DNA from 4 places in the Fusibacter sp. QWL-12 genome. Region 2 is predicted to be linked to each of the others. Evidence: riboswitches for the same ligand, from Rfam matches in the RefSeq annotation. Region 2 holds a riboswitch; each other region holds the start of a gene.
The links. Region 2 has a riboswitch for S-adenosylmethionine ahead of AC4PID_RS02535 (aspartate kinase). Riboswitches for the same ligand answer to the same signal wherever they lie in the genome.
Positions count from the first base shown of each region.

Region 1: linked by a shared signal. The riboswitch ahead of metK (methionine adenosyltransferase) and the one ahead of AC4PID_RS02535 (aspartate kinase) in region 2 are both predicted to bind S-adenosylmethionine.
Region 3: linked by a shared signal. The riboswitch ahead of AC4PID_RS14110 (O-acetylhomoserine aminocarboxypropyltransferase/cysteine synthase family protein) and the one ahead of AC4PID_RS02535 (aspartate kinase) in region 2 are both predicted to bind S-adenosylmethionine.
Region 4: linked by a shared signal. The riboswitch ahead of AC4PID_RS05360 (methionine ABC transporter ATP-binding protein) and the one ahead of AC4PID_RS02535 (aspartate kinase) in region 2 are both predicted to bind S-adenosylmethionine.

Region 1 covers NZ_CM178745.1:1,456,892-1,462,150, forward strand. Annotated here, with positions in the region: gene recD2 (SF1B family DNA helicase RecD2) at 1-1,678, opposite strand, end outside; gene metK (methionine adenosyltransferase) at 1,957-3,150, opposite strand; SAM riboswitch class I at 3,264-3,363, opposite strand; gene AC4PID_RS07360 (hypothetical protein) at 3,563-3,766, shown strand; gene AC4PID_RS07365 (hypothetical protein) at 3,913-5,043, opposite strand; gene AC4PID_RS07370 (phospho-sugar mutase) at 5,043-5,259, opposite strand, start outside.
Region 2 covers NZ_CM178745.1:429,683-434,941, forward strand. Annotated here, with positions in the region: gene AC4PID_RS02520 (homocysteine S-methyltransferase family protein) at 1-920, opposite strand, end outside; gene AC4PID_RS02525 (vitamin B12 dependent-methionine synthase activation domain-containing protein) at 913-1,629, opposite strand; gene metF (methylenetetrahydrofolate reductase [NAD(P)H]) at 1,659-2,528, opposite strand; gene AC4PID_RS02535 (aspartate kinase) at 2,557-3,765, opposite strand; SAM riboswitch class I at 3,850-3,959, opposite strand; gene AC4PID_RS02540 (ABC transporter ATP-binding protein) at 4,088-5,259, opposite strand, start outside.
Region 3 covers NZ_CM178745.1:2,941,556-2,946,814, reverse strand. Annotated here, with positions in the region: gene AC4PID_RS14110 (O-acetylhomoserine aminocarboxypropyltransferase/cysteine synthase family protein) at 1-977, opposite strand, end outside; SAM riboswitch class I at 1,132-1,229, opposite strand; gene AC4PID_RS14105 (hypothetical protein) at 1,408-2,334, shown strand; gene AC4PID_RS14100 (DEAD/DEAH box helicase) at 2,319-3,428, opposite strand; gene ppk2 (polyphosphate kinase 2) at 3,545-4,351, opposite strand; gene AC4PID_RS14090 (GGDEF domain-containing protein) at 4,326-5,174, opposite strand.
Region 4 covers NZ_CM178745.1:1,025,864-1,031,122, reverse strand. Annotated here, with positions in the region: gene AC4PID_RS05385 (DUF3793 family protein) at 29-571, shown strand; gene AC4PID_RS05380 (flavodoxin) at 587-1,015, shown strand; gene AC4PID_RS05375 (hypothetical protein) at 1,101-1,334, shown strand; gene AC4PID_RS05370 (MetQ/NlpA family ABC transporter substrate-binding protein) at 1,522-2,325, opposite strand; gene AC4PID_RS05365 (methionine ABC transporter permease) at 2,394-3,044, opposite strand; gene AC4PID_RS05360 (methionine ABC transporter ATP-binding protein) at 3,044-4,033, opposite strand; SAM riboswitch class I at 4,084-4,180, opposite strand; SAM riboswitch class I at 4,262-4,362, opposite strand; gene AC4PID_RS05355 (FUSC family protein) at 4,499-4,993, opposite strand; gene abc-f (ribosomal protection-like ABC-F family protein) at 5,123-5,259, opposite strand, start outside.

The DNA of each region.
Region 1 (5,259 bases), 1.0 Mb from region 2:
TTCCCACACCGCTACCTTTGACTGGTGAAATTACTTGTATGTCCTCAAGAGGGTTTAAATTGTAGTAGCTTGGGAGACGATCTTTAATGAGTGATTTGATTTCTTCGACAATGTCCTCCGCTTTAGTGCGATTCATAAAGAAAAAATCCTTATCTGATCGATTTAAAATCGGTTGCTCCCCCTTGTTGATCATATGCGCATTTAAGGCGATTAATGAAGTTTCCTCTTGTCTGAAAATCTCATTTAAAGCGACTTTAGGAATCCACTCACAAGAAAGTAGATCTTTCAAAACTGCCCCCGGACCTACAGAAGGTAGCTGATCCGCATCCCCCACAAAGATAAGGTGTGCACCGGTCGGTACCGCATCTAAAAATCGGTACATTAGCAGGATGTCCACCATAGAAATTTCATCGATGATAATAACATCTGCCTTTAAAGGATCGTCCGAATTTTTCTGAAACTGATTTTCACCTTGAAACTCCAATAATCTGTGAATGGTCTTTGATTCTCTTTGTGTTGCCTCTGTCATCCTTTTAGCAGCTCGACCTGTCGGTGCAGCCAGTAGAATTTCTTTACCAACTGATTCAAAGATACCGATGATTGCATTAATGATAGTGGTTTTTCCCGTTCCAGGCCCACCCGTTAAAACAAACACGCCACTTTTGATGGATTCTGCCACAGCTTCTTTTTGTTTTTCTGCAAGCAAAATGCCTCTTGTACTTTCAAATTCTTCAATATATCTTTCAACATAAGTATGTTTAATTTCACTTGCCTCTGCCTGTATGTTTAACAGTTTACTCGCAACTTGTCCCTCTGCATAATACAAGGCTGGCAAATAGTAAATGCTTTTCCCATCAGAATCACCCGCTCTAACAACATCGCCTTCGACGATTAACTCTGTCAGTCTTGATTCAATCTCTTCAGTTTTAACTCTTAGTTCAAGCTTCACACTGCTTATGAGATAGTCCTCATAGGTAAAAGTATTACCATTACCCGCTTCTTTATTAAGCATATATAAAATCCCTGACCCAATACGATAAGGTGAATGAAAGTCGATCCCCATTCGCATCGCGAGCTGATCGGCTTGTTTAAACCCAACACCTACCAGTTCGTCAGCAAGTATATACGGGTTTTTTGAGACGATTGCTATCGCTTCTTGACCAAACTTTCTATAAATCTTCATCGCCAAATTGATGGAAATAGACAAGTTTTGAAAATAGATGATAAAATCACGTAGCTCATACTGTTCTTTATAAGATAGAATAATCTGTTCTAGCTTTTTCGGACCTATTCCAGCTATCTCCAGAAGTTTTTCAGGCTCATATTGTATGACATCAAGTGTTCGCTCTCCAAAAGCTGAAACGAGCAATCCGGCAGTAGACTCACCTATGCCTTTGATGATACCTGAAGAAAGGTAGTTATAGATCTCATCCTTTTCCGTTGGCTTTAAATGCTCTGCGTGTTTCACATTTAGTTGCTCACCATAGAAATTATGGACCTCCATAACCCCAGTTACACGGATGTGGTCCCCTTCTTTTAAAAATGGGATGAGTCCCTTGATGCAGATTAACTCATTATATATATCTATATTGGCAATCACATAACCATTTTCTTCATTATAATAGATGATATCCTCTACGATACCTTCATAAATTTCATAATCGTCATTCCGATTCACTGAGCACCTCTAAAATACGAACTTATGTTCATAGTTTAACATAATTTTACATTAAAATCATTAGTCAACACTTAATCTGTATGTACTTGTAGCTACTTTCGTCTAATAGATAAAAACAACTCTCTTCAGAGGACCGGTCCTCGTTACCCTGCGGAGCCTCCTACGAGAGTTTTTTTATCTATTAGACTTATATTGCAAATAGGTAAAATAAAACCTCTCAAAGCAGATTGCTTTAAGAGGTTCATAATTAAAATGTTCTATAGGCTTCTACGTTACTATTACGCGTTAAAAGCTTCTTTTCTTAAAATTTCAGCTTTGTCTGTTCTTTCCCATGGTAAATCGATATCAGTTCTACCAAAGTGACCATATGCTGCAGTTTGTTTGTAGATTGGGCGTCTTAAGCCTAAATCTCTGATGATTGCACCTGGTCTTAAGTCAAAGTGTTTTTCCACTAAATCGTTGATTAAATCTTCAGATACTTTTGCAGTACCGAAAGTTTCAACTAAGATAGAAACTGGGTGTGCAACACCGATTGCATAGGCAAGTTCGATTTCACATTTTGACGCGAGGCCAGCAGCAACAACGTTTTTAGCAACGTATCTTGCAGCGTAAGCAGCAGAACGGTCAACCTTTGTAGGGTCTTTTCCAGAGAATGCACCACCACCATGTCTTGCATATCCACCGTAAGTGTCAACGATGATTTTTCTACCAGTTAAACCAGCATCCCCTTGAGGACCACCGATTACGAATCTACCAGTCGGGTTAACTAAAATTCTAGTATCAACAAATAAATCTGCTGGAATGATTGGCTTAATAACGTGTTCAATTAAATCTGCTTCAATTTGCTCTCTTTTTACTTTTGCACTGTGTTGTGTCGAGATTAGAACTGTATCAATTCTGCTTGGTTTACCGTTCTCATCATATTCAACGGTTACTTGTGTTTTACCATCTGGTCTTAGGTAAGATAAAGTACCATCTTTTCTAACTTCAGATAATCTTCTCGCTAATTTATGCGCTAAAGAAATCGGTAATGGCATTAATTCTTCAGTTTCATCACATGCAAATCCAAACATGATGCCTTGGTCGCCAGCACCTACTGCTTCAACCTCGTCGTTCATTTGTCCTTCTTTGCTTTCAAGTGCTTGATCAACACCCATTGCGATATCATCTGACTGTTTGTCAATCGCAACTAAAACACCACATGTGTCGCCGTCAAAACCGTATTTCGCTCTTGTATATCCAATTTCTTTAATTGTTTGTCTAACAATGCCTTGAATATCAACATAGCAATTTGTAGTAATTTCACCGGCAATAAGCACCAACCCTGTTGTTACAGAGGTTTCACATGCAACTCTAGCTGTTGGATCTTGCTCAAAAATCGCATCCAAAATCGAGTCAGAAATTTGGTCACAAATTTTATCAGGATGACCCTCAGTTACAGACTCAGAAGTAAATAATCTTTTTCTTGACATTAAATACACCTCCAATGATCTAGTGCTGCTAACGCAGCGGAATCCTTTAATCGCATTTGATGAATCGTAGGCATAAAAAAACCTCTTCACAAGAAGAGGGTGTATTTTCTACAACCTCATCTTCCAGGTATCCATACCTGTAGGATTTAGCACCGTGTATAACCGGTTGCTGGACTTCATAGGGCCTATTCCCTCCATCGCTCTTGATAAGGATTACTATTAAATTTACTTGACTATAGTATCACAAGGTTTTGTGAATTACAATAATATTATTATAAACATTCCGAAATATTTTTAATACAATCTTGACACAACTGCCAAATAAGCATAAACTAATTTGTGGAAATGCCGATATTCAAGTTATAGATAAAGTCAATTGCCCCATTTTCTTTAATAGATTGAGGAGTTATAAATGAACTACGTTGAACGTATTATGGCTGAAATTGAATCTAGGTCATTCCAACTGAGACAGTTGAGGCAAAAAAACGCCGTTTTTGCTTGTCAGGAAGTTGAAAAAGAAATTGATCTTTTGAAAAAGGAACTTCTGAGATACAAAGCTTATGAATCTGGAAAAGTTAATCACATTTATATTGAACCGACTGTGAAAAACAATTAAACCTATATAAATAACAATACCCCATTTTAAACAAATGGGGTATTTTAATGTCAATTATTATCCAGTATGAAGCAATATTCTTTGAAAAAACTTATCAGTAGTTACATTCATTTAAAATCTTATCCTATGAATCATCCGAATAACCGCTACTGAGATAAAAAGTCAAAAATGGTATCGTAGCCACTATTGATATATGAGTACAATACAGGATCGTCGGTTTTCAGTTCACAGATAAACTGTAAGCTTTCTTCATATAAATTTTGATCCTGGAGCATTTGATCGATACTTAATAGATTTTCTTCAACCAAAGAAGCAACTAAAAAATGACCTGATCTTGAGAAAAAATACATGGCGTAGATATCCCCATTCAAATAATATGGGTTTTGATTGACGTGTCCATTATCCTTATTAAACTCGATATATAAATTGCCTTGATAGTAAGTCTGCTTCATCATCTCCGGATTGCTTTTAGAGAATCTTCGCTCGAAGAAATGATCCGTCACTTGACTGACGATAATATGCTCAGACTTGTTGAGATTAAAAGCCGCTTCGATACTAGAAAGGGTCAATGACTCTGTATGAACTAAGCCAACTACCAAGTTTGTCGATTTTGATAGCTCGACATCAAAGAGCATCAACTTGTACTTTTCATCAAAATCAATTAAGGCTTCCACTCGATAATGTGCAATCTTTGTATCTTCAGAGACCAGTTTAATCGTGTTTTTAATTAGCGTATAAGGTAGTTCAAGACAGTGAAGTTCAACCTCGTATTGCGGATCAATTAGTATTTTAGCTGCTATGAAGTCTTTTCCCACCAAACGCATCATCAGATAGTTGATAATTGCGATATTCGTGTCTAATTTAGGTGCTAATCTAATATAGAGTTCCGCTTGTTTCACTGCATTTAAATGATCTTCCCAGCTATAAAAAGTCTCTGAGAAAGCGTCGAAATCCACATGTGTTTCGACGCTATTTTTATCGACTGCATAAGCTGAAAGAACAAGGTGGTAGAATGCTTCCTCTGTTATTTCTATAAAGTCTCCACCTAAGCCACCAGTCACCATCAATATCAGATTTTCCAACTCCTGATCACTGGGTTCTATTAAATGGTATATGCCATCTATACCGTAGACCTCATAATCCAAGTGGTATATTTGAACGATCTCTCGAAGTCCTTCGTCTAGAAATCTTGCGACAACCCCGACAACACCCATCAACCTCGTGTTCGTCGCTTCAGCCTTTACAAATTTTAATTGAGATGTTTTCACATCAAACATTAGCTAAGAACCTTCTCTAACATGTGTGTTTTATAATAATCCAACTTTTGTTTAGCTTTAACAGCGTCTGCATCACAAATAGAGAAATAGACTTTTAGCTTAGGCTCAGTACCAGAAGGACGCAATACCATCCAAGACAAATCATCTAAATAGAATTTGATGACATCTGATTTTGGAAGTCCTGTTTCATCGATGAGATAGTCTATTTTTGACTGA
Region 2 (5,259 bases):
ACCAAATTATTCGGTAAAGGTAGATTACCAGCCTCATGCCACTGATCAACAACTTTGCGAATTTTCTCTATGTGCATAGCGCCTGAACCACAACAGCCACCTACACCTGAAACACCAATTTCTAAAAGCTTGTATAACTGCTCAGCATATTGATCGAAATCCGTTTTATAGACTGCGATTTGCGCAATTATCTCTGGTATACCTGCATTAGGCTGAACGATAAGGGGCAAGTTAGTCTCGTTCTTTAACTTTTCAACCAACGGCAGCATTTCAGATATGCCAAAAGAGCAGTTAAAACCAATTGCGCTGAGCCCAAGATCCCCTAAAGTTACAGCCATACTTTCAACATCGGTTCCAAAGAACGTTCTTCCCGTCGTTTCAAAACTCATAGTGGCTACAATAGGTAGTTCAGGCACTTCACCAAGTGCAAGCACTGCACATCTCAGTTCATAAAGATCAGTAAAGGTTTCTAAAATGGCGAGATCACACCCTAAAGACCAACCTTCAACCGCAATATTTTTAAACGCTTTAAAAGCCGTTTCGTAATCTAGTTTTCCTAGTGGATAAAGCAGTTCCCCTAAAGGACCGATATCCAGTGCTACCTTGATGACTCTGTCGCTACCACTCTCTTCTCTAAACGCTTTAATCGCTTGATCTGCACACGATTTTGCAGCAGCTAAATAGGTTTTATAGTTGTCGTACCTAATTGGATTAACGCCAAAAGTATTGATGGTAATCACTTCAGCCCCTGCCATAAGGTGATTTTTATGAACATCAATCACCCAACTTGGGTTTTGAACCGATTGAAGCTCAGAGCCTTCGCCGAGTTTCATCCCTTTTTCAATTAAAGCCGAACCCATTGCACCGTCAAAAACACGTGCTTTTTCTCTCAACCAATTATTAAAGCTAATCTTAGACATTCGTCCTCCTATAAGCGCATTTTATTAATTTACAATCCTGACAGTTCGTACCACAAGTACGAATTTCAGACTGAAAAGGTCTATGAGAAAGACCAATGATGAAAGTGATTGATTTTTCAGGTAGCATCTGATATTGCTCAGTTAAATACACACCAATTCGTTTTCTCATCTCAAGTAAATTCGATATACTTTCTTGTGCCGTTAAAGCCAAATCGCCATACCCAGGGCTAAATCGCTGTGAGATATAAAGTGATTCAGTATCAAGTTCACTTAAAAGTTCGTTTTGAAGATAATCTGCATAGGCGTCTGCTATTACAGAAGCACAGGCATTAAGAACGATCCCTTCAGAAGGCTTGATCAACATCTTTTTCTCTATCCGCTTTGAAATTTCAGAACCTAATGTGAGTGCACCTAATACAACCTCATGTGCACCCTCCAAAAAATGAAACAAATCATTTGAGTGGATCAAACTGACACATTGATCCGTTTGATCTAAAAGCTCGATAACGCCTTCATGTACTTTTAACTTAAACCGTCTCGTAATATTTTTTGGTGAAATCACATTAAAACTCTCGCTCAACTGACTGTCAATTAAAGCATGAATCTGATCATTCACTTCCTCTGAAATGAATTGATTCACTTGACCATTGCCACCCTTTAAATATCTCAATATTTCATTTTTTGAGACATAAGACTCTAAAAACTGCATACTAACTCCTTACCTTAAATGCTAACGCTTTATCTTAAAGTCGTTAATATTCCTGATAGATTATCTAAAATGCGCTTCGCTACATACGGTTTATTCATAACATATAGGTGAATACCATCCACCCCAGAACTAAGCAAATCAACGATTTGTTCGCAAGCATACATGATGCCAGCGTCTTGAAGGGCAGCAGGTTTATCCTCGTAGCAATTCAGAATTTTTTTAAACTTTTCAGGTAAATGAGCGCCGCTGATAGCAACCATTCTCTCAATTTGCTTTTTATTCAGTACTGGCATGATCCCCACGGTTATAGGAATATTGATATCAAGACTTCTCACCTCATCCTTAAACTCATAAAATTTCTCGTTGTCGAAAAACATCTGCGTCACCAGGAAGTCCACGCCTTGATCCACCTTTTGCTTCAAATGAATTAGATCTGTTGTTTTACTTCTTGATTCCACATGACTTTCAGGATAACAGGCTGCCCCAACGCCAAACGCACCATTTTGTTTGATAAAATGGACTAAGTCTCCAGCGTACTTGAAGTCTCTTACGATTGGATTTTCAGGTAAATCGCCTCTTAAAGCCAGTACATTTTCAATTTGATTTTCCTCAAAGACAGACAAGATTCGCTTAATGTCTTCTTTGGTTGCCCCAACACTCGTTAGATGCGCGAGTGCTTCTATGCCATATTCTTTTTTAATTCTCGATGCGAGTTCAAGTGTATCGTTGTTTCTCTCGCTGCCCGCTGCGCCATAAGTGACACTTATGTAGTCAGGCTTTAGTAATGCGAGAGCATCTATCGTCTGCAGCACCGTTTGAAAATCGCCATCTCTTTTAGGAGGAAAAATCTCAAATGAAATCGCTGGTTTGCCGCTTGTAAATAGGTTATCAATTTTCATAAAGCCTGCCTTTCTATCTTAACGTATTTTAAAGTTCAAATTCATTGTGAATCGCAAGTACTGCCTTTGAATAATCCTCTTGTGGGATGACACATGTGATATTGATATCTGATGTAGATACCATATCAATGGCTACACCATTTTCTGCCAGACATCCAAACACTCTTGAAGCGACACCTGGTGTAGACTTCATCCCAACGCCTATGATACATACTTTAGCAACCTGTTCGTTACCATACACGTCATCTGCTTTAAGCTCTTTACCAAGTCGTTTTGAAAGCGTCAAAGCGCGATCATATTCTTCTTGTGAAACTGTAAACGATATCGTAATGCCCTCTTTGTTGATGTAGTTTTGAGTGATAACGTCTACATTGATGTTGGCATCAGAAATCGTCTTAAAGATGTAAGCGATATTATTCGCTGTATTTTCAATATTTGCAATGGTAATTTTAGCATTATTTGTGGTATGTGCAACGCCACGCACTAGAACCTCTTCCATTTTTTCCTCCTCGTCGGTGACATATGTGCCTATGGTATCTGTAAATGATGAACGCAAGTGAATCGGGATATTGTTTTTAGCTGCTAGCTCAACACTTCTAAGGTGGAGCACCTTCGCGCCTGATCCCGCCATTTCAAGCATTTCATCAAAAGTAATATAGTCAATTTTATGTGCATTGGGGACGATTCTAGGATCAGCAGTATAAATCCCGTCAACGTCTGTATAAATTTCCACTTCGTCTGCATTAAGCGCTACGCCTATTGCTACAGCAGATGTATCGGAACCCCCTCTTCCAAGCGTGGTAATCTCAAGGTCTTTTGTAACGCCTTGAAAGCCTGCTATGATAACTACTTTACCTTCTGAAAGGGCACGATTGATCTTAGAAGTGTCTATTTCTTCTATTTTAGCTTTATTGTGATTTTTATCTGTATAAATGCCCACTTGAGCACTTGTAAACGATATTGCGTCTTCACCCAACGCCTTAATTGCCATTGCTAAAAGAGAGATGGAAATTTGTTCACCTGTCGCCAAGATCATATCGAGTTCTCTTCCTGAAGGCTTGTCCGTGATTTCTTTTGCTCGGTTCACAAGTTGATCGGTCATGCCTGCTGGAGCAGAGACGACTACGACGACATCATGACCCTTTCGTTTGGTTCCAACCACCTTTTCTGCTACGTTTTTAACACACTCTGAATTTGCCATGGATGTACCACCATATTTTTGTACAATGATGCTCACGAAAATCCTCCTTTCGTCGATTTAATCTGAAAATTAAAAAAGTCGCTTTCACATTGAAAGCGACAGAATTAAAGTGTTTCCACTCTCTTATCTCTCATTTCTTTGCGAAATGCAGGAATTGGCACCACGCATCGAATGGGATGCAGGTTGCTGGGCGTCGTCGAGCCTGGTCTCTCGGCCTCTCTGGATAAGGGGATATACAGTTGTCTTGCGAACGAATCCGCATGATGATGTGAAAAATATTAATTAATAGTGATATTAACACAATTCATCAGCGCATTCAAGAGTAATTATTCATTTAATTTGTATTTTTTCTCGCACATTACGCCGTCATTAGCCCCTCTTTTTTACCATTGGGGTTCTTTTCAGGTGTAACGTGTTGTTTGTTTAAGATCGCTTGCTCGCCCTCTTCGATAAACTGATTCGAATAAAGCTCATAGTAGTGACCTTTTCTAGCCATCAACTCATGATGATTTCCTTTTTCAATAATCTGTCCTTTTTCGATTACCAAAATAAGATCTGCATTTCGAATGGTTGAAAGTCTATGTGCTACGATAAAGCTGGTTCTGTTCTCAAGTACTTTATCAATGGCATGTTGAATTTTAGATTCTGTTTCAGTATCGATGGAAGAAGTTGCTTCATCTAAGAAGAACAATCTCGGCTTTGAGATAATCGCTCTAGCAAATGAAATGAGTTGTTTTTCACCTGTAGATAACATACCACCACCTTCACCAACCTCAGTATCATAACCTTTTTCAAGCTTTGAGATAAAATCATGTGCGTTAACTGTTTTTGCAGCTTCTATAATTTCTGCCTCAGTTGCATCCAATTTACCATATCGAATATTTTCTTTTATGGTACCGCTGAATAAGTGTGGTGATTGGAGTACGTACCCGATGTTGGCATGCAACCAGTTTTGTGATCGTTCTTTATAATCGACACCATCGATCAAAATTTTACCACCTGTTGGCTCGTAGAAACGACATGCAAGATTGACAATTGTACTCTTTCCAGAGCCTGTTTCTCCTACCAAAGCAACCGTTTGACCTTTTTTTACCTCGAGGTTGAAATCCTTTAGGATATACTCTCCTTCTTTGTAATAGAAGTCGATGTGTTCAAAAGTAACGTCGCCATGAATGGCTTCCCAATTTTCTTTTTTCTGGTGATAATGATCCCCATACTTGTTGAGAACCGATTCACTTTCTACGATTTCTTCTTTTTCGTTAATCAGTGACATAACGCGCTCTGCAGCTGCTTGTGCACTAATCATTTCAGTGTAAATTCTCGCAAGCTCAAGCACTGGATCAAAGAACATTCTCGCATAGGTGATGAACAATACCAGCTTACCATAGGTTATCAAACTACCAGCAAGGTAGATGCTACCGAAGTAAAGGGTTAACGCCATACCTATAGCAGATATAAAGAGTGCCAATGGCAGGTAACCTGCTGAAAGTACGCCTGCTCTTACAGAAGTATTCTTCATATCAAATGTAA
Region 3 (5,259 bases), 1.4 Mb from region 2:
GGGTATTTGACCCAGCTTACCGCTTCGTGATTTTCTAAAAACTTAGCGATTTTAGTAGCGTTTGATACGTGTCTCTCTACTCTTAGCGAAAGTGTCTCTAAGCCTTGTAAAAGCAAGAATGCATTAAATGGACTGAGGCAAGCACCTGTATCTCTGAGCAGTTGTACGCGTGCTTTCGTGATGTAGGCTGCTGCACCGACGTCCTGTGCATACCTGATACCATGGTAGCTTTCATCTGGCTCTGTTAATCCAGAGAATTTGCCCGAAGCTGCCCAATCAAAGTTGCCTGAATCGACGATGAGGCCACCGATAGAGTTACCATGGCCACCGATAAACTTCGTCGCAGAGTGAACTACGATATCTGCTCCGTGCTCAAAGGGTCTAAACAAATATGGGGTTGCAAAGGTGTTATCCACGATGAGCGGTATGCCATGTGTGTGTGCCACTTTTGCTAATTTCTCAATATTGAGGATGTTGATCTCCGGATTGCCGATTGCCTCTACTAAAATCGCTTTGGTTTTTTCAGTAATCGCTTTTTCAAATGCATCCACAGAGTTTGGATTTTCAGGATCAGGGGTTACGAAGTTCGTCTTAATCCCAAACTTAGGTAGCGTCACCTTCAATAAGTTGTAAGTACCGCCGTAAAGTGTCGTAGCCGCCACCACTTCATCGCCCACCTCAGCGATGTTTTGAATCGCATAGGAAATCGCTGCAGAGCCAGATGCTACTGCAAGTGCGCCGATACCGCCCTCTAAAAGCGCAATGCGTTTTTCAAGAACGTCTGTTGTCGGATTCATAATTCTCGTATAAATATTGCCTTCCGCCTTTAAAGCAAAAAGGTCTGCAGCATGCTGAACGTCGTTAAAGACGTATGAAGTGGTTTGATAAATTGGGACCGCTCTTGAACCAGTTGTAGGGTCTGCAACTTGACCACCATGTACTTGTAATGTCTCGAATCTCAAATGTTTTTCACTCATGTCTTTCTCCTTTTTTAAGCCTATCCTCGGCTGATCTAATATCAAACTAAAAGTCCTCAGACATAGCGTCTTTAGATTTTCCCACAAGCAAGATTGTGGCTAAATAAAAAAGACCTCTTTCCTAGAAAGAGGTCAAAACATGCGGATTCGTCCTCTCTCATCTCTCAGGTTTTTACCTGCAGGAATTAGCACCATGCTTTCGCTGGTTGCCGGGCATCATAGGGCCTGTCCCTCCGCCACTCTGGATAAGAGTATCTTGTTATTCGGTTTTTCCTATCTTAGCACCTACCGTTTTTCATGTCAATATTTTTTTATATTGGGTATCATAATAAAATCATACATAATATCCGTGCGTAAAAGATAGTAAGGTGAACAAAACCTTTATTATAAGCTACAAATAGAAATTGGGGAATGACAATAAGGAGGTCTTATGAAAGTACTTGCTTGGCTAAAAGAAGGAGATCCAGTCATTGAAACACTTACCAAACGGCATTTGGAAAACGAGCCTGTGCTATCTGAAACGCATGGGTATATTCAGCGTTATATCGATCTATACGACCCTTCAACTCGGCTCTGGGGAGGCGGTGTCTACGGTCCGAAATGGATCTCCACACACTATACCTTGATGGAACTAAAATACATGGCCATCGATCCTGATCATTCTTATTACCACGAGGGGCTCTCTCACGTCATCGATTATGAATGGGTGGCTGATGACCCACTTAAAGTGGACATGTGTATCATCGGCATGCTCGTCGGGCTTTCTGCATACGGTCACTCAAAAGACCCTCGACTGCTTGAAATGATCGACTTTATCATAGAGAATCAACAGCCTGACGGTGGATGGAACTGCCGCTATCACCCTAAAAGGGGTGGATCGAAAAAAAGTTCACTCCACACGACACTCTCAGTGCTTGAGGGCTTTGCAGAGGTGCTAAAAAATTGCTATCCCTACAAGCGTGACCGTATCGAAAAATGTCTACAGGACGGTGAAGCATTCATTCTTAAAAAGCGCTTTTTCCGCCGTGAAAGTACGGGCGAAGCCATCCATCCACGTTTTACCCAGTTTCACTATCCACCTCGCTGGTACTACGATATGCCTCGCGCATTAGAGTACTTTGTAGACATGAAAAGACCCTATTCTAGCATCATGGATGAGTCACTTGATCTCATCGAAAAAGCAATAGAAAAGGGCTATGTTTCAAAGGGAACACAATATTCTGGAAAGGTCCACTTTCCTCTTGAAGAAGGACGTGGAGGGCGTTTTAATACACTGAGAGCACTGAAGATATTAAGAGCCTATCGCCCCTTAAAATACCATGAAATTATCTGCTCAGAGTATCAGTTTCCCAAGTGAATCTGTTTGATTGACTGACCGATAAAGGCTTCAATTGCTTGGAGCCTTTTTTCATCCTTTCCAGTCAAGAAGGTATAGGCGACGCCTATCTGTCCAGCGCGCCCACTACGACCGATACGGTGGACGTAATTTTCAGGCTCATCGGGTAAATTATAATTAAACACATGGCTGACGCCCTCAATGTCAAGGCCTCTTGCAGCCACGTCTGTAGCAACCAAATAGCTAAGTTTATTATCTCTAAAAAGCTGCATCACCGCTTCACGTTTGGCTTGTGTTAGTCCGCCATGAAGGGCATCTACATCAAAACCATCCTGTAGCATCTCCTTAGTCAGCGTTTCCACGCCGATTCTTGAGCGACAGAAGATAACTGCTTTTTGCGGATAATTCTGTTTAAAAATCTGCTTAAAGTCATGGTATTTTCTACGGTTAGAGGTAAGTACCACGTATTGATCGATGGCATCCAGTGTGATTTGTTTTCTTGGAGCAGTCATCGCTACAGGATTATTCAAAGCTTTTTCTGCAAAGCGATCCACACTTTGAGATAGCGTCGCTGAAAAACAGAGCGTCTGTCTTTCAGGATTGGTTTGATCGATTATCGCGTAGAGCTCTTCTCTAAAACCAATTTGAAAGAGTTGATCGGCTTCATCTACAACTAACGTATCTAGGGTACTAAAATTCAGTTTTTCTCTTCTTAAGTAATCTAAAATACGACCGGGGGTACCGATTACCAGCTGTGCTTCACCGCCGTATTTGTGAAGCTGAGCCATGATATCTTGGCCACCATAAGCCGCTAGAAGTTTAACTGGGTAAGCCTGTGTTAACTGCTTTGCCACCGAAGCAATCTGCAAAGCCAATTCTCTCGTGGGTGCAATGACAAGGGCTTGTGTTCTCGAATCCTCAAGGTTAATCCTTTCAAAAATCGGCAGTAAAAATGCCAAGGTTTTCCCCGTACCCGTCTGAGCCTCACCTAACACATCTTTTCCCTTTAACACTTCAGGGATACACATGGCTTGTATCGGTGTTGGGTCGATAATGCCCATCTCTTCAAGGCGTGTCACTAGCATATATGAAAGTCCTAATTTATAAAATGACATAAGAATCTCCTACCATTCATTTGGCTCAGCATGAACAATCATTTGGCTCAACGTGAGCATTCATTTGGCTCTGAATGAGCCTTCATAAGTATGCTATGACTTGACCTAAAAGTCAATTAATCCTTTTTATGCTTTTTTGCATACTCGCTCGCATAGTCGGGGACAAACTTCATCGTATCCATAGGCGGACGGACATAGCCGGCATTTTCTTGTCGTTTTGGTAGTTCGATTTTCTTATGTTTAAGTGGCTCATAAGGGATCATGGCGAGCAAATGTGAGATACAGTTGATTCTCGCATTTCGCTTTATGTCTGAATCAATTACATACCAAGGTGAGGTTTCAGTATCCGTGTACTGGAACATCACATCCTTTGCCTTTGAATACTCAACCCATTTTGAACGCGCTTCAAGATCCATATCACTGAGTTTCCATTGTTTGGTTACGTCGTCGATGCGGTCTTGGAATCTTTGTTCCTGTTCCTCATCAGAAACAGAAAACCAATACTTAATCAAGATAATTCCAGAACGGATTAACATATCTTCAAACTCTGGAACGGATTTAAGAAACTCCCAGTACTCTTCATCGGAGCAAAATCCCATAACGCGTTCAACGCCTGCACGATTATACCAGCTTCTATCAAATAGGACAATTTCACCGGCACTTGGCAGATGTGAGACGTATCTTTGAAAATACCACTGTGTTTGCTCTTTTTCTGTAGGCTTTGGTAGAGCAACGACTCGACAGGTTCTAGGGTTTAGGCTTTCAGTGATGCGCTTAATTGCACCGCCTTTACCAGCCGCATCTCTCCCCTCAAACAGAACGACCACTCTCAAGCCTTTATAAACCACCCATTCTTGTAGCTTCACAAGTTCGACTTGTAAGTGTTCCAGCCTTTTTTCATAGAGTTCTTTCGTCAGTTTCATTTAACACCTCGTACTTTCTCTTTTTGTTTTCATACATCTTTTGATCAGCAATTCGATAAGCCTCTTTAAGGTTATCTCTCGATTGACAAAGCTCGTAACCGATGGAAATCGACAGCCATTCTTGCGGTTCAAGGGTTTGATTGAGCTTTTCAAGTTGACTTTCAACTCTAAGTAAAATTTCTAAAGCACCTTGTTCGTCGCACTCTTGTGCGATGGCACAAAACTCATCGCCGCCCACACGTGCGAGTACATCATAGGCTCTCAAACTTTTATGTAGGACGTCTGCAGTTTCTTTAATTTGAATATCTCCTGCTGCATGTCCCAATCGATCGTTAACACGCTTGAGTCCATCAATATCTGCAATAAACAGACACACTGGAAAGCCCAAATGACCTTGGAACACATGATCGAGCTTTCGTCGGTTATAAACGCCTGTCAACGCATCGTGTGAACTTTCTTGGGAGAGTTTTTCAATCTCCTTCTGATACAGAATCTCTCTTTCACATAATACCTGCATTAATAAAGCAATCAAGACCAACATCCCAGCACGTAGAATGACGGTTAATTCAATTTCACCTACGATTAGCCACTCAAGAAGGATATGATAGATGCCAAAGACGATACCGAGGATCGTGGTGGTTTGTAACTGCCACAAGGCTGATAAAGCAATGGGCAGATAAAAAAGATGCGCATAAATTCGGTCGGTCTTAAAGACAAACGCAAAAAGAGTAGACATCATCAATGTGACAACTACAAGAAAAACGAGCTTAGAACGCCGACTGATTCTCTTAAGTTTTTGTCCATTTGAATTTTGCCTACTCATACATCACTAACCACCTAAATTTATTTGATGGTTATATACCCATAATTTTTTTATTTTACACAGTATTTAGAAACTGCTTTATGAT
Region 4 (5,259 bases), 600 kb from region 2:
TAACTATTTTCAATAAAGGAGTAAGCTATTGAGTCTCGATCAAATATTAGCATTTCATTGTGCCCCGACGTTAGTGGGCCTTAAACCTGCAAACCTAATCTCTCATAAACCCTTTGAAGTGGTTGCAACTACAAAAAAAGCATTAGATGATAACGCCATTGATATGACTTTGCTGTGGCACTGTAATTGTAAAGATTTAACTTTGGTATATCATCGTGAAAAACTGTGGCAGCATCTGCATTCACCAGAAATATGGGGCTACCTTATGGTGCAAGGCTATCCAATGTACAGCTCTTTAGAGACCATCATTGGGCATCTTAAAAAAAGAATTATTGAGTTGAAAGAGTTCCCACATGAAGTCGGGTTGTTTTTGGGCTATCCATTAATCGATGTCTTGGGTTTTATCAAAAACAATGGCCAAAATTGTAAGTTATGTGGTTATTGGAAAGTTTATGGAGATGAAAGTGAAGCGAAATGTCTCTTTGATTCATTTAGCAAGGCGAGAGATGAAATGTGTGCAAAAGTAAATTCGGGTTATACTGTAGCAGAAATATTGACGGTAGCATCTTAAAAATAGGAGGAAAAAATGGGAAAAACAGCAGTCGTTTATTGGAGCGGTACAGGTAATACAGAAGCAATGGCAAAAGCAATTACGGAAGGTTTAAAGAGTGAAAATAGTGAGGTTACACTTTATAATGTATCTGAAATAACTGCAGAACAAGCTCTCGGTTTTGAACGCTTGGTATTAGGCTGTCCTTCAATGGGTGCTGAAGTTCTTGAAGAAATGGAGTTTGATCCATTTTTCTCTGACATAGAAAAAGGACTCAGTGGGAAAAAAGTTGCTCTCTTTGGTTCATATGGATGGGGTGACGGCGAGTGGATGAGAGACTGGCAAAGTCGCACAGAAGCAGCTGGCGCTTCACTTTTTGAGGAAGGGTTAATCATCAATGAGACACCATCTGAGGATGATTTAGCTCGATGCGCGCAATTTGGTGCTAGATTTTCAAGATTCTAATGCTTTTCTAATGAAAATCAAAGGCGGTTTATAGAAAAGAAGGCTAAACTAATAGTATCAAAAACTTATCTGTAATGGAGGTCTTATGAAATCCGTTAAAGAGGAATTTAAAATTGGTATCTTACCAATTATCGGTTTTTCTACTATTATATTGTTTGGCATCCTCTGGGTGATCATGGTAACTAAGTTTGTTGCCAAGGTGGGAAGTCTAGGCCCAATGGGGGTATTCTTTCCTTTTATAGGTTTGTTCTTTATTGGAGCGGGAACGATAGAGCTTATCGCATATATCAAGCGAAGAGCGCATGATGATGAACGTTAAAATGTACTGTAATAAGATGTGAATTAAGACTTTAATCTTGAAGGGATTAGAGTCTTTTTTATTATAATAAGCATTAAAAATAAAAGAAAACCAGTATCGTGTCATTGGAACTACACCCCACTTATTATGTCAAATAAGTGGGGCGCATTTCACATTCACGTTACTGGTTTTTATTAAGCAACAATCATTAGAATGCAGGAACAACTGCACCTTTATATTGCTCTTGGATGAAGTTTTTCACATCATCAGATTGTAACACTTTAATTAGCGTTTGGATTGTTTCATCATTCAAATGCTCTGGTGTTACAGTGACGATGTTTGCATAAGGTGAGTCTGCACCTTCGATTACAACTGCATCTTCAGTTGGCACTAAGCCTGCTTCAAGTGCGTAGTTGGTGTTAATAACCGCACCATCAACATCTTCAAGAGTTCTTGGAAGTTGTGCTGCATCGATTGGCTTAAATACAAGTCCAAGTGGATTTTCAACGATGTCCGCTTCAGTTGCTTCTAATGTTGCGTCTGCAGATAATTTAATAATGCCATTTGCTTGAAGTAATAAAAGTGCACGGCCTTCATTCGTTGGGTCATTTGGGATCGCAATAGTTGCACCTTGACCAATTGTATCTACCGAATCAAAAACATTTGAATATAAGCCAAGTGGCTCTACATGTACTGAACCAGCGCTAACAAGCTCGATATTGTGTTCTTTTGCAAATGAATCCATGTAAGGAACGTGTTGGAAGAAGTTTGCATCGATTTCACCTTCACTAAGTGCAAGGTTAGGAGTCACATAATCTGTAAACTCAACGATTTCGAGTGTAATACCTTCTGCTTCAAGTGCAGGTTTGATGTGCTCTAAAATTTCTGAGTGAGGAACTGGTGTTGCACCTATTTTTAGGACGCTTGTCGCTTCTTCTTTTTTCGCACAGCCTGTAAGTACAAGGGCTGCAATTAAACCTATCGTTAAAACCAAAGTTGTTATTTTTTTCATTTGATGCCTCCAAATTAGATTATTTATATTTGTTGTTTATTATTTTGATCAACCTTATTCAAGATTTTCTATTTTCTTCTGTGAACCAGTAGGCGATTTGCCAACCAGTTACCTAGTGATTGCAATAATTGAACCATGATAACCAATATAATGATCGTTGCAATCATGACGTCTGTTTGAAAGCGGTGATAACCATAGCGGATTGCGAGGTCACCGATACCACCACCACCGACAGCACCTGCCATAGCAGAATAGCCAATAAGGTTGATGATGGTAATCGTCGTACCTAGAATGAGGGCAGGCAATGCCTCTGGCAGCATTACTTTTGTAATGATTTCCCATTGGTTTGCACCCATAGCGGTTGCTGCTTCTATGACGCCACCGTCAACTTCATAGAGTGAAGTTTCTACGATTCTGGCAAAGAAGGGGATGGCAGCGACCACAAGCGGTACGATGGCCGCATTGGTTCCGATAGAGGTTCCGACGATCAAACGCGTAAATGGGATGATAAAAATCATCAATATGATAAAGGGCATCGATCGCATCATGTTAACGACGTAAGATAAAATGCGATTGAGCAGTGGTCTTTCTAATATATGACCTTTAGAAGTAATCACAAGAACGATGCCAAGCGGTAAGCCAAACAAAATTGTAAATGAAGTTGCCACAAACACCATATAGAGTGTTTCTAGACTGGCCTTTAAAAGTAACTGAGTCATTAGAGCACCTCCACTACAACATGTTGGTCTTCAAAATAGGCGATGACACGACCCATTTCATCTTCAGACGGTGTTAGAACTTCGATTAATAATTTTCCAACTACTTGTCTCTGTATGGATTCGATATTCCCCGACAAGATGTTTACGTCATATGGAAATTGTCTAATGAATCCAGAAATAATTGGCGCGTTTGCACTGCCATTTGAAAAGGTTAGGTGTAATCTGGTTCCTTTTTGAGTTAAAAATTCAGGTGCTTCTAGCTCACCTAAAAAATGACGAGTTTGAGGTGTTGGAACGGTCGAAAAGAGTTCTGCAGTAACGCCTTTTTCGATTATTTTACCTGCCTCAAGAATTGCGACTTTATTGCATATCGCTTTAATGACTTCCATCTCATGTGTGATGACCACTAACGTGATGCCAAGTTCATAGCTGAGCGTTTTTAATAAGGACAGTATTTGCTTGGTGGTCTTTGGATCAAGTGCTGAGGTTGCTTCATCGCATAATAGAATTTCTGGTTCCGTCGCAAGAGCTCTTGCAATACCGACTCTTTGCTTTTGACCACCACTTAGATTACTTGGATAAACATTGGCTTTATCTGTTAGTTCAACTTTTTCAAGTAGTGAGGTAACTTTTTCTTTAATGATCGCTTCGCTGTATTTTTGAAGTCTCAATGGAAACGCGATGTTATCATAAACGGTTTTGCTGCTTAAAAGGTTGAAGTTCTGAAAGATCATGCCGATATTCTGTCTTGATTTTCTAAGTTCTTTTTCAGATAGAGCTGTAATATCAACACCTGAAATTACAACGCGCCCTGATGAGGGTTCCTCAATGCGATTGATGCATCTAATCAGTGATGATTTACCTGCACCACTTAAACCGATGATTCCGTAAATGTCACCTTTTTCAATTTCTAGATCAATACCGTCAAGCGCTTTAACGATTTGACCATTTTTTGAATATACTTTTGTTAATTCTGAGATTTGAATCATTAAAAAACTCCTTCTGCATAGAACATGCAAAAGGAGCTTAAAAACATCCTCTCACATCTTCCAGTTACTCTGACGGAATTAGCACCATGTCATAAGACTGGTTGCTGGGTTTCACAGGGCCGTTCCCTCCACCTCTCTGGATATGAGCTCATATTAAATTTTCGCGAAAACTGCAATTAAAAAGCCTCTTTTCACACAAGAAAAGAGGCCATGATAAACATTTGCTCTCTCTCATCTGTGGATTTCTCCCAGGAATTAGCACCACTACCTTATGAATGGTTGGTTGCCGGGCATCATCGGGCCAGTCCCTCCGCCGCTCTGGATAAGAGTTAAATTGTAATTGCTATGAAATGGATTATAGACAATCTGATACATACTGTCAACACATTTAATTTTATTTAACAATTAAAAGTTTATTCTGAAAATTCACACATTTCGAGTGGCTATTTAGAATTGTTAATTGTGTTACTCTTTTGAATTGACCTTATCCATTGGAAATACAAAATAATTGATAAGGCCACTTATAATCAAACCGATGAATGTATCCAGTGTACGATAGAAAGCATATGATACTTGGTTACCACTGGATGTGCCAAGTCCGATCGCTAGAAACACAATGATTGCGATTTTAATCGTACCTTGCCACTTAAATAAATTGCAGACATAGATGACGATGACAATTCCAAGTCCTATCGTAATCGGATTCATGGGAAGTAAAAGTGAAAATGTTAGTGCAATAAGTGCGCCTAAAACAGTCCCCAATAGTCGATCGCGAATGACGGAAAAGGTTGCTGTCATCGTCGATTCCATAGCAAATACGGCTGCAATAGCTGCAAAAAACGGGTTTGTCAGCTGAAAGCGATCTGCTACAAAAAGGGTAATCATTACTGCGATTCCAGTTTTTATACTGCGTGGACCAATACCATGTCTTGTGAGTTTGTTGAGTGTGTTTTTGAGCATGATTGCCTCCAGTGAAGGGTGATGTGATTGAGTGAAAACTTATTTTACTTGATCGTGTTAAAATCATAATATCTTATCCGCAATTAAGTTGATAATGTCGCTATCTGATTATACCCAATTTAGCTCTAATTAGTCGAGTTCGATGATGTGTGTTGCGATGCGTTCAACAAAGTGCGTGTCATGCTCGATAAACAGCATCGTAGGTTCATAATTAAGTATCATATCTTCTAGTTGAACCCGTGAAAGGAGATCGACAAAGTTAAGAG